3 regions of the Thioalkalivibrio sp. ALE21 genome follow, and region 3 is predicted to be linked to each of the others. Evidence: predicted binding sites of a transcription regulator. Region 3 holds the regulator's gene; each other region holds the start of a gene.
The links. The regulator FliA, encoded in region 3, starts transcription of late flagellar genes. The targets are predictions, from matches to a motif close to GCTAAAGTTNNNNNNNNNNCNGCCGATA.
Positions count from the first base shown of each region.

Region 1: a site for FliA is predicted at 1,918-1,945, ahead of D893_RS01980 (flagellin). Genes of this name have one in related genera too.
Region 2: a site for FliA is predicted at 1,698-1,725, ahead of D893_RS10440 (methyl-accepting chemotaxis protein). Genes of this name have one in related genera too.

Region 1 is NZ_QKMA01000002.1:66,635-70,785, reverse strand. Features, by position in the region: gene D893_RS13885 (flagellar protein FlaG) at 96-548, opposite strand; gene D893_RS01980 (flagellin) at 614-1,822, opposite strand; gene D893_RS01975 (flagellin) at 2,206-3,393, opposite strand; partial or broken gene D893_RS01970 (flagellin) at 3,629-4,151, opposite strand, start outside.
Region 2 is NZ_QKMA01000013.1:11,639-15,789, reverse strand. Features, by position in the region: gene argF (ornithine carbamoyltransferase) at 1-115, shown strand, start outside; gene D893_RS10445 (DASS family sodium-coupled anion symporter) at 119-1,669, shown strand; gene D893_RS10440 (methyl-accepting chemotaxis protein) at 1,796-3,706, shown strand; gene D893_RS10435 (methyl-accepting chemotaxis protein) at 3,901-4,151, shown strand, end outside.
Region 3 is NZ_QKMA01000002.1:296,748-300,898, forward strand. Features, by position in the region: gene D893_RS03050 (chemotaxis protein CheA) at 1-193, opposite strand, end outside; gene D893_RS03055 (protein phosphatase CheZ) at 266-1,048, opposite strand; gene D893_RS03060 (chemotaxis response regulator CheY) at 1,084-1,464, opposite strand; gene D893_RS03065 (RNA polymerase sigma factor FliA) at 1,504-2,265, opposite strand; gene D893_RS03070 (MinD/ParA family protein) at 2,262-3,086, opposite strand; gene flhF (flagellar biosynthesis protein FlhF) at 3,070-4,151, opposite strand, start outside.

The DNA.
Region 1 (4,151 bases), 230 kb from region 3:
ATCCACATTCGCGCGCAAGCGCGCTCCTACAAGGACCGGGCCAGCGCAATAACGTTTTCAACATAGCAAGAACAATGCCGTCCGGCCCGAACCGCTCATGCCTTGTCGACAAATCCCGTGCCGCCAAGATCCCGCTCGTTCTCGAAATGCTCCGCCAGGGCCAGCATCTGCTCCGGCGGGATCTGGCGGATAATCTCGTCGCGGTCACCGTCCATCACCGTAATCACGGTACGGCCGGAGGAATCGTCGACACTGAATTCCAGCGAGCGCTTGCTGTTCTGCAGATACGCATTGATGGATTCCACCACCGGCTCCAGGTCGGAGGCCTCCACCGGTTCCGCCCGCTCGCGGTCCGCCGAACCGGAGCCTTCCTGCCGCACGCCGGGGTTCTCCCCGGCCACGACGGCACCGGTTTTCCGCTCGTCCGACACACTGTCGCCTCGAGGGCCCGTACCGGTGGCCGCCCCCCCTATCCCGGCGTCGCCGGAACGCGACGGAAGGGCCGGAGGCAACGCCCCGGGCGGATTGTTGTTGATCATGTCACTCATTGAACAAGCCTCCATGGGCCGCCCCAGAGCCATCCCCCGGAGCGGCCCTTGCGGTCAAGGAGAGTTTACTGCAGCAGCCCGAGGACATTCTGCGGCACCGCATTGGCCTGCGACAGCACCGAGATGCCGGCCTGCTGCAGGACCTGCGCCCGGGTCAGTTCCGCCGTCTCGGCGGCGAAATCCGCGTCCATGATCCGCGACCGCGCATCCGACAGGTTCTCCGCCCCGATCTCCAGGTTGGAGATGGTGCTCTCGAACCGGGTCTGCACCGCACCCAGCTCCGAACGCAGCGAGTTCACCTGATCCAGCGCCCCGTCCAGGGCACCGATGGCCTGAGTGGCGGTATCACGGGTCGTCACGTCGATCTCGGTCAGATTGACCTGCACGGCTTCGTCCCCGTCACCTGCTCCATCGCCGAAAAGCGTTACGTCAGCGGCGCCCTCGATCTCGGCCGTGCCCCCATCCACATCAAACCCGGCGTCAAAGGCCCCGGTAATCGAAATCGAAGTCTCGCCTTCGTTGTTCACCCGCAGCGCGGCCTCCAGGCTGGCCTCCGAGATCACCTCATCATCGATGGCCTGGGCAGCAATCTCCTCATTGATTGCACGAACCACGTCATCCATGGTCTGGACGTCGTCTCCACCAATGCCCACTGTAATGTCGGTATCGGTCCCGTCCACGCTGATGGTGATCGTACCGTCAAAACCCTCCAGATCACTGAGCTGGTCCGAATCCAGCCCGCCTGCGCCGATCACCTCGGTCGCTCCCAGCTGGGTGGTCCGAGCATCCACGCCGCTCACATTGGTCATCTGCCCCTGATTGGCACCGACCTGGAAGAACAGATCCTCCACACTGCCGTCCAGGATGTTCTGACCGTTGTACTCCGTGTTGTTCGCGATCCGGCCCACTTCCTCCATCAGCTGCTGGACCTCGTCGTTGATCGCCTGGCGGTCCGAAGCGGAGTTCGAATCGTTCGCCGCCTGCACCGCCAGCTCGCGCGCCCGCTGCAGCGAATCGCTCACCGTATCCAGCGCACCCTCGGCCGTCTGGGCCAGAGAGATCCCGTCGTTCGAGTTGCGCACCGCCTGATTGAGGCCGTTGATCTGCGACGTAAAGCGCTCCGAGATCGCGAGCCCGGCCGCGTCGTCCTTCGCGCTGTTGATCCGGAGACCGGACGACAGGCGCTCCAGACTCTGGGCCAGCGCGCTCTGGGAGTTGTTCAGATTACGCTGGGCATTCAGTGACATCACGTTCGTGTTGATGACCTGAGACATGGCAGTTTCTCCTCGTTCCATGCGGCCCCGAGGCGGGGCCAACAGCCCCGTTACGGGGGCCAACCGCGCGGACAGTAATCCGCTCCTGTCTTCGGTAACGGCCGAGCGGCAAGCACCTTTAGCCCCACCGGCAATTTTTTTCCGCCCCGCTCCGACGCGCCATGTCGCGCTGCAACGCCTTCTCCACAAATTCTGGCCGACCCCGGCGGCAATTTCCTGCCGGCCCCGGCCCCGGCCCCTGTGGGAGCGCGCTCGCGCGCGAAAACGGCATCCCCCGAAACCACCGGCCTTCACGATCTCCCCCACCACAAAAAAGGCCCGCCCCGATCACTCGGGACGGGCCCTCGGACGGCCCTATTACAGGCCCGGAGGAAACCTCCGCCTTACTGCAGCAGACCCAGCACGTTCTGCGGCACCGCATTCGCCTGCGACAGCACCGAAGTCCCCGCCTGCTGCAGCACCTCGGCGCGCGTCAGCTCCGCCGTCTCCGCCGCAAAGTCCGCGTCCATGATCCGCGAACGCGCATCCGACAGGTTCTCCGAGCCGATCTCCAGGTTCGAGATCGTGCTCTCGAAACGGGTCTGCACCGCACCCAGCTCCGAACGCAGCGAGTTCACCTGGTCCAGCGCACCGTCCAGCGCACCGATCGCCTCGGTGGCCGAGTCCCGCGTGGTGACGTCGATATCGGTGAGATTGACCTCCGCCGAGTCCGTCGCACCATCAAACAGATCGGTATTTGTGCCATCCTGCTCTACGGAAAATTCCGAATCAAAGGCGCCAGTGATGGCAATTCCCTGATTTCCATCGTTATCCACACGAACCGAGGCCTCCAGGTTGGCATCGGATACCGCTTCCGCCGCATCGTCGTCGCCGGCGGCCACATCCGCAATCTCACTGTTGATCTCGCGAACCACGTCATCAAGGGTGTCGACGTCATCACCCAGTGCCACCGTTACCGCACCATCTTCGCCTCCAACGTCGATCACGATGTCTTCCTGATCGGAGAAATCGAGATCCGCGAGAGTATCGGCGTCCAGGGTGTCCCCCACAGCTTCCTGCATCCCCAGCTGGGTGGTGCGCGAATCCACGCCGTTCACGGCCGTCATCTGCCCCTGGTTGGCACCGACCTGGAAGAACAGATCCTCCACACTGCCGTCCAGGATGTTCTGACCGTTGTACTCCGTGTTGTTCGCGATCCGGCCCACTTCCTCCATCAGCTGCTGGACCTCGTCGTTGATCGCCTGACGGTCCGACGCCGAGTTAGAATCGTTCGCCGCCTGCACCGACAGCTCGCGCGCACGCTGCAGCGAGTCGCTCACCGTATCCAGCGCACCTTCGGCGGTCTGCGCCAGCGAGATCCCGTCGTTCGAGTTGCGTACCGCCTGATCCAGACCGTTCACCTGACTGGTGAAACGCTCCGAAATCGCCAGACCCGCCGCGTCATCCTTTGCGCTGTTGATGCGAAGACCCGACGAAAGACGCTCCAGCGACTGCGAAAGCGCACCCTGCGACTCGTTCAGATTACGCTGGGCGTTCAGCGACATCACGTTCGTGTTGATCACCTGGGACATGTCGTCCTCCTTCCTCTGCTTGCCGGCCAGTCATTGCCGTTCCGGCGGCAATGGTGGGTTCGAGATTGCCTCTCACACCCCGTAACGACTGCTCCCCGGCAACCTTTAACCCCAAACGGCACAAAATTTCCGCCCCCTTGCCGCCGGGCCCCACCGCACACAAAAAGGCCCGCCCCGATCACTCGGGGCGGGCCCTCGGATGGCCCGCGGCACGGGCCCGGAGGAAACCCCCGTCTTACTGCAGCAGGCCCAGCACGTTCTGCGGCACCGCATTGGCCTGCGACAGCACCGAAGTCCCGGCCTGCTGCAGCACCTCGGCGCGCGTCAGCTCCGCCGTCTCGGCGGCGAAGTCCGCATCCATGATCCGCGAACGTGCATCCGAAAGGTTCTCCGATCCGATCTCCAGGTTCGAAATCGTGCTCTCGAAACGCGTCTGCACCGCGCCCAGCTCCGAACGCAGAGAGTTCACCTGATCCAACGCGCCGTCCAGAGCACCAATCGCCTCGGTCGCGGAGTCCCGTGTGGTCACATCGATATCGGTCAGATTGACCTCCTCCGAATCTGCGTCCGCAAAAAGATCGCCACCATCCTGATCTACGGAAAACTCGGAATCAAAGGCACCAGTGATGGCGATACCCTGATTTCCATCGTTATCCACACGCACCGAGGCCTCCAGGTTGGCATCGGATACCGCTTCCGCCGCATCGTCGTCGCCGGCAGCCACCTCCGCGATCGCGCTGTTGATCTCGCGGACCACG
Region 2 (4,151 bases), on a different contig from region 3:
AGAGGTGGCCACCGACGTGCTGGAGGGCCCGCAGAGCGTGGTGTGGGACGAGGCGGAAAACCGCCTGCATGCGCAGAAGGCATTGATGGAATTCCTGGTGCGCGCGGCGGGCTGACGTATGCAGGAGACCACCGGGGAGGGGGAGCGAACGCCGCCGCAGGGCGCCGGCGGCGGTCCCGGACACGATCACGGCGGATCGTCCGCCGGAAGCGCTCTGCGGGCGCGCATCGGCCTGTTCCTCGGGCCGCTGGTCTTCGTGGCCTTCCTGCTGGTCCCGCCGCCGGAGGCCTTCTCCCCGGAGGCCTGGCGGGTCCTGGGCCTGACCCTGTTCATGGCCGTGTGGTGGATCAGCGAGGCGCTGCCCATCCCGGTCACGGCCCTGCTGCCCATCGCCCTGCTGCCACTGACCGGCGTGGTGGCGATGGACGAGGCTACCGCACCCTACGCCAATCCCACCATCTTCCTGTTCATGGGCGGTTTCGCGATCGCCCTGGCGGTGCAGCGCTGGGGCCTGCACCAGCGGCTGGCGCTGGCGATCCTGTCGCGTTCCGGCCGCGGTCTGCACACCCTGGTGGGTGCCTTCATGCTGGCCACCGCGGGGCTGTCGATGTGGGTCAGCAATACCGCCACCGCGGCCCTGATGTTGCCGATCGCGCTGTCGGTGCTGGGGCTGATGGAGCGCGACGGGGGCCAGGGCCTGCAGGGCATGGCGCCGGACAGCCGCAGTCCGGCCCTGGCGCTGCTGCTGGGCATCGCTTTCGCGGCCAACATCGGCGGCATGGCCACCATCATCGGTTCCCCGCCCAATGCGCTGACCGTCGCGTTTCTCAATGACCGCTACGAGCTCGGGATCGGTTTCATCGACTGGATGCTGCTGGGCCTGCCGCTGTCGCTGACCCTGCTGGTCATTGCCTGGTTCCTGCTGACCCGCTGGGTGTTCCCGGTGCATCGCATTCGTCTCAACGGGCTCGACCGCATGCTGCAGGAGCAGGTAGGCGATCTGGGGCCGTGGAGCCATGCGGAGTTGCGCGTGGCGGCGGTGTTCCTGGTGGTGGCGCTGGCCTGGATGTTTCGCCCCCTGCTGGAGGCGTGGCTGCCGCTGGAACTGACGGATGCCGGGATCGCGATCCTCGGGGCGGGGCTGCTGTTCCTGATCCCTTCCGGGGCCTCGGGTCAGCGGCGGCTGCTGTGCTGGGATAACACGCGGGAGCTGCCCTGGGGGGTGCTGCTGCTGGTCGGGGGTGGTCTGAGTCTCGGTTCCGCCATCGAATCCTCGGGTCTGGCGGAACTGACCGCCGAGGCGCTGATGGGCGCGCAGGCGTGGCCGCTGCTGCTGGTGATCGCGGGGGTGGTGCTGGTCACGATGACCCTCAGCCACGTGACCAGCAATACCGCTACCGCCGCCACCCTGCTGCCACTGGTGGCCGCGCTCGCGCTGCGCATGGACGTGCCGGTGGGACTGATGACCCTGCCGGTGGCGTTCGCCGCGTCGGTCGCGTTCATGTTGCCGGTGGCCACGCCGCCCAACGCCATCGTGTTTGCCTCCAATCGCCTGCGCGTGGTGGACATGATCCGCGGCGGGGCCCTGCTGTCGGTGGTCGCCATCGTGCTGGTCAGCCTCGCGGTGTATGCGCTCGCCGAGCCTTTGCTGCTGCGGCACGTGGGCTGAGTGCGTGGGGAGGCGTGTGACCCGCGCGGCTCAAGTCGGGCCGCGGCCGGCCGCTAGCGGGGGCGAGAGACTCGTAGCATGGCGCCCGTAATCCCGGGCGCGAAGAAAGCTTCAAGGGAGAGAGAGATGCTCAGGAATATCCGGATCGGAACCCGCCTGATGGGCGGCGTCACCCTCGTGGTGGTCGCGGTCGTGGTGCTCACGCTGGTGGTGGTGATGAACAGCCTCGGCAACATGGCGGACCGCGCGGAGCAACGGGAACTGAACGACCTGAGCGAACTGCTGATCCGGCAGCTCGATCAGGAGGCCGATCGCGGGACCGCGATGGCGCAGGCCGTGGCCGCCATTCCGGACGTGCAACAGGCCTTCGCCCGGCGCGACCGCGAACGCCTGCACGAGATGACGGTCCCGGGATTTGATCATCTCTACGAGGAATACGGCGTACGCCAGTATCAGTTCCATACGCCGCCGGCGACGTCCTTCCTGCGGGTGCACCGTCCGGATCGCTACGACGATGACCTCTCCGGGTTTCGCCAGACCGTGGTCGACACCAACCGCGACCGCCGGCCGATCTCCGGGCTCGAGGAAGGGGTGGCCGGCCTGGGCATCCGCGGCATCGTCCCGGTCTCCCACGAGGGTGAACATATCGGGTCGCTGGAATTCGGCATGGCCTTCGACGATGCCTTCTTCGAGGACTTCACGGCGGATACGGAAGCCCCGGTGGCCCTCTACCTGCAGCGCGACGGTACCTTCGAGGCGTTCGGCAGCACCATCGACGGCGATTCCACGTTCAGTCGCGAGGAGATGGAGCGGATTGCCGGCGGCGAGGAACTGGTGCGCCGGACCGAGCACGACGGTCGTCCGATGGCGGTGGTCGGGCGTCCGGTGGAAGACTTCTCCGGTGAGCCGGTGGGCGTGCTGGAGCTGATGGTCGATCGCAGCGATTACGTGGCGATGGCCCGCAATGCCACGGCCACCGTAGTGGGTGTGGGCGTGGCCGCCATCGGCCTCGGCCTGCTGCTGGCCTGGCTGCTTTCGCGCAGTATCGTGCGGCCGCTGCGCGATACGGTCGAGCGTCTGGACGACATCGCGTCCGGCGACGGGGACCTGACGCGCCGGCTGGAGGCCGACGGCAACAACGAACTCGGGGATCTGGCCGCGGCGTTCAACCGTTTCGTGAGCAAGATCCATGATCTGGTGAAGGAAGTTGCCGCCGGAGGAGACCAGGTGGCGGCTGCGGCCAACGAGCTGTCGGCGACCAGCGAGCAGACCAACGAACAGGTCGGCCGCCAGCAGTCCGAGATCGACCAGGTGGCCACGGCCATGAACGAGATGACCGCGACCGTGGCCGAGGTGGCCCGCAACGCCACCGAAGCGGCGGAAGCCGCTCAGAGCACGGACAAGGATGCGGCCCATGGCCGGGAGCTGGTGGAGCAGACCGTCAGTGCGATCAACACCCTGTCCACCCAGGTGGAGAACACCGCGCAGGTGATCGAGCGGTTGTCGACCGATGCCGAGGAAATCAACAAGGTGCTGGAGGTGATCGGGGACATCGCCGATCAAACCAACCTGCTGGCGCTGAACGCGGCCATCGAGGCGGCGCGGGCCGGCGAGCAGGGCCGCGGCTTTGCGGTGGTGGCCGACGAAGTGCGCACGCTGGCGAGCCGGACCCAGGATTCGACCCAGGAGATCCAGGGGATGATCGAGCGGGTGCAGAACGGCACGCGCGACGCGGTGAAGGCCATGGAGGACGGACGCCGGCAGGCGCATTCCAGCGTGGAACAGGTGAACGATGCGGGGCAGTCGCTGCAGTCGATCACGCAGTCCATCAGCAGCATCTCGGACATGAACACGCAGATCGCCAGCGCGGCCGAAGAGCAGTCCTCGGTGGCCGAGGAGATCAACCGCAACGTCTCCAACATCACCCAGGTGCTGGACGAGACCGTGGCCGGATCGCAGCAGATCGCCAACGCCTCGGAGGAGCTGTCGAAGCTGGCCTCGGCGCAGCAGGAGCGCACCGGGCGCTTCCGTGTCTGACCGTGGGTCCTGCCGGCCGGGGTGTTGTGCCCCGTGCCGGAGGATGGGTTTTCGTGACGGCGGCCGATTCGGATCAAGGTTTCCGGACGGCCGCCGTTAGTATGTGAAGGTATGCTGATTTGGCCATCCGGCCGGGCAGGGCCCGGCGGAATGCGCATTGATCAGAATGCCGGAACACCAAAAGAGGGAAAGCCATGCTCAGGAATATCCGTATCGGAACGCGCTTGATGGGCGGCGTCACCATCGTTGTGGTGGCGGTCGTGGTGCTCACGCTGGTCGTCGTGATGAACAGCCTCGGCACGATGGCCGATCGCGCGGAGCAACGGGAACTGAACGACCTGAGCGGGCTGCTGATCCGCCAGTTGGAGCAGGAAGCCGAACGGGGCGAATCGATGGCGCGGGCCATCGCCGAGATTCCGGTGATTCAGCAGGCGTTCGCCGAGGG
Region 3 (4,151 bases):
TCACCAGCGGGTCCAGCCCGAGAAAACCGGCCCCGCCCTTGATGGTATGGAAACTGCGGAAGACCGCATTCAGCAGATCGGTATCGTCCGGATGCTGTTCCAGGTCGATCAGCTGTTCGTTCAGGCCTTCCAGCAGCTCCCCCGCCTCGATCAGGAAGTCCTGGAGGATTTCGTCGTTGGGGTCGATGGCCATGCGGTCTCTCCGTTCCGGTGACTCGAATCGTCGGCAGATGGCTGCCGGTGCAAGGGGATCCCGGGACGGACCCTAGAACCCCAGGCTCGACAGCAGATCGTCCACCTCGTCCTGTCCTTGAACGACATCCGTGCCGGAATCTTGAGTGTGGGGCACCGCGGGTCCATGCCCGCGGCGGTCCTCCTCGCGTGCGGTTTCTTCCGCCTCCGGGGCCTGTTCGGCCGCCGCCCGGGCATCCTTCTCCAAGCGCCCGGAAGACAGGCGGATCAGCGAGACCAGGCTTTCCTCCAGGTCCGTGACCAGACGGATGACCCGCCGGATCACCTGCCCGGTGAGATCCTGGTAGCTCTGTGCCATCAGGACCTGCGACAGCAACCGGCGCAGTTCTTCGGTGTCCTTGCCGGTCTGTTCGAAAAACGCATCGAGTTCGCGCGCGAACTCGCGGAATTCCTCCACCGACAGTTCGCGGTTGCGGAACCGGGTCCATTTCTCGGTGAGTTCCGCGGCACGCCCGGCGAACGCCTCGGCAATCGGCAGGGACGATTCCACCGCATTCAGGGTTTCGTGCGTGGCCTGTTCGGTCTGGGTCACCACGTAACTCAGACGCTCGCGTGCATCCGGAATCTCGTCCTGCGCCAGCTCGACCAGACGCGAATCGCCCCGGAAGCTCTCCAGGGCCTCGTGCAGTTCGCGGGTCAGTTTGCCCAGTTCGTCGAACAGTTCGCGCTCGTAAGGCCGCGCGAGCTCCTGGATCAGGCGGCGCGAAGCCTCCTCGTCACCGCCTTCCAGAGCGCCCACCAGCTCCCGCGCCAGCGCGAGCCGGTCTTCCCCGGAGGCATTCTCTTGTTCGGTCATCGGGTCTCTCTTGCCGTGTCAGCCGGTCGCGGTATTCAGCCTTGAGCTTCAATACGTTCGAAGATCTTTTCGATCTTCTCCTTGAGCGTCTCGGCCGTGAAGGGCTTCACAATGTAACCGTTCACGCCGGCCTCTGCCGCCTCCACGATCTGATCGCGCTTGGCTTCGGCCGTGACCATCAGCACCGGCAACGATTTCAGCCGCTCGTCCTTGCGCACCTCGCGCAGGAGGTCGATGCCCGGCATGTTGGGCATGTTCCAGTCGGTGATCAGAAAATCGAAGTCGCCGTTCTGCAGCATCGGCAGGGCGGTGCTCCCGTCGTCGGCCTCCATGGTGTTGTTGAAGCCAAGATCCCGCAGGAGATTCTTGATGATGCGCCGCATCGTGGAGAAGTCGTCCACGATCAGGATTTTCATACCCTTGTCCACAGTTCGCTCCGGGAATGTGTTTGAACCTTAGAATATCTGCAGGGACTCGACGTCTTCGAGCCACGAGCCCAGACGCGCCCGCAGACGGTGCACCGCCTGGCTGCGGATCTGGCTGACGCGCGATTCGGTCACGTCCAGCACCGCACCGATCTCGCGCAGGTTGAGTTCTTCGGTGTAGTACAGGTTGAGCACCAGTCGTTCGCGCTCGGGCAGATCGCCCAGTGCGCCGGCCAGTTCCTCGCGGAACTCCCCGGCCTCGATGCGCCGCGACGGGGACTGCTCCTGCCCTTCCAGCACGCGATCCGCCTCGCCCTCCGGGCCGCCCACCTCGTCCAGCGCGAACAGATGGGCACCGGCATGATCATCCAGCATCTGGTAGTAGGTTTCCACCGGGACGCCCAGCTCCTCGGCGATCTCCGGAGCGCGAGCGGCGCGGCCCTCGCGGGCCTCCACCGTCTGCATCGCCTCGGAGATCCGCCGGCTGTTGCGGTGCACCGAGCGCGGCGTCCAGTCGCTGCGACGCAGCTCGTCGATCATCGCCCCGCGGATGCGGATCCCGGCGTAGGTGGCGAAGGTCGCCCCCTGGCCGCCTTCGAACTGCCGCGCGGCCTCGATCAGCCCCACCATGCCTGCCTGCACCAGGTCATCCACCTGCACCGAGGCCGGCAGCCGGGCCATCAGGTGATGGGCGATCCGATTCACCAGCTCGACGTGGTCCGCGACCAGCTGATCCGGTCCCCCGGTCCCCGCCCGGGCGTATCCCGAAAGTCTGTTCTTTGGCGTGTTCATGCGCTTTGCAGCATCCTCTCGACGAAGAATCCAACCCCCCCGCTGGCGCCGCGGGCCACCGGCCAGCCGTCGACCTTGCGCGCGAGCTCGAGGAACGCCCGTCCCGCCGGGCTGCCCGGGGACTGCTGCACCACCGGCGCCCGTTTCTGCACCGCCTGGCGCAGGGCATCATCCAGCGGAATCACGCCCACCAGATCCAGTATGACCTCCGGCAGATAGGTGGAACAAACCGCCTGCAGCTTCTGCATCACGCGTTCCGCCCCGGCACGGCCCTGCACCATGTTCGCGACCACGCGGAACCGGTTCACGCCATGATCCCGATGCAGGACCTTGATCAGCGCATAGGCGTCGGTCATCGATGCCGGCTCGTCGGTGACCACCACCAGGGTCTCCTGCACGGCCTGACAGAAACTGGTCACCGACTCCTGCAACCCGGCCGCGGTATCCACCACCAGCACGTCCAGCGGTCGCGTATACATGCTGAAGGCCTGGATCAGGCCGTGATGTTCCGGCCGGCTCAGGTTGGCCATGGTCGCGATCCCGGACGCGGAAGGCACCACGCGGATTCCCTCCGGGCCCTCGATGATCACGTCTTCCAGATCCTCGACGTCCCCGGTCACCAGGTCGTGCAGCGTCCGCTGCGGACGCAGGCCCAGCAGCACATCGACGTTTGCGAGCCCCAGGTCCGCATCGAACAGCATGACCTCGCGTCCCAGTCGGGCCAGTCCGACCGACAGGTTGACCGAGACATTGGTCTTGCCGACCCCGCCCTTGCCCGAGGCCACCGCGACCACCTTCAGGGGCTTAGTGTTGTGTGACATGATGTCCCTTCAGCACCGGTTGAATCATTTCGAGCGGCGCGGGCTCCTCGCCCGCGGCCGGCTCGTCCGCGGATCGCGGTCGCCGGGCCTCGCGTTCCGTCGCCTGGCGCCGCCGCCAGGCCTGCATCGCCTCGTCGACCCAGGCATCGGCCGCCCCGTGCTCGGGTTCTTCCTGCAGCGCCAGGCGGGTCAGATGTCCGGTATCCACGCGATGGAAATCCTCGGCGATGCGCTGGCCGTCGCTCATGAACGCAACACCCAGCGGCTGGTCCAGCAGTACCGAAAGCACCTCGCCCAGCTGTTCCGCCTCGTCCAGCTTGGTCAGTACCAGGGCCGAGGGTTCCGTGGGGGCGAAAGCCTCCAGCACCCGGCGCAGGGCCATGCCCTGGGTAGTGGCCGCGATCACCAGCCAGGTCTCCGCGCGCACGTCCGCAGGCATGTCCGTCAGCAGGGGTTCCCGCGGAGCGGTACGCGGCGACTGCCCGGCGGTATCCACCAGGATCAGGTGCCCGCTGCCCGCCGAGCGCCGCGCCATCTCGCGCAGCTCGGCCTCGGTTTCCACCACACGCACCGCGGTTCCCGCCATCTGGCCGAAGGCCTGCAACTGCCGCGTCGCGCCGATGCGCTGGGCGTCCATGGTGACCAGGGTGACCGAATCCGGCCCCATGCGGCGGATCTGGCGCAGTGCAATCCGTGCAATGGTGGTGGTTTTGCCGACCCCCGTCGGTCCCTCCAGCGCGAGCACCCCGCCCTCGTCGAGGATGGAGGCGCGCGCGGTCACGATGGCACCCGACAGGCGCGCCCGCAGGCGCTCCCATGCCTCCTCCGAGGTGTGATCGTCGAGGATGCTGCCGGCCAGGCTGCGCGCCAGCGGCTCGCGGAAGCCCAGATCCATCAGCCGCGCCTTGCATTCGGCCGCCAGTGGATGCCGCGCCGCCCAGCGGGCCTGCTCGTTCTCTTCGTACTGCCGCGTCAGCAGACTGCGCAGATCCCGCAGTTCCTGACGCATCGCGGACACCTCGGGGTCGGTGGGCCACTGCGGGGCCGGTCGCTGCCGGGACCCGG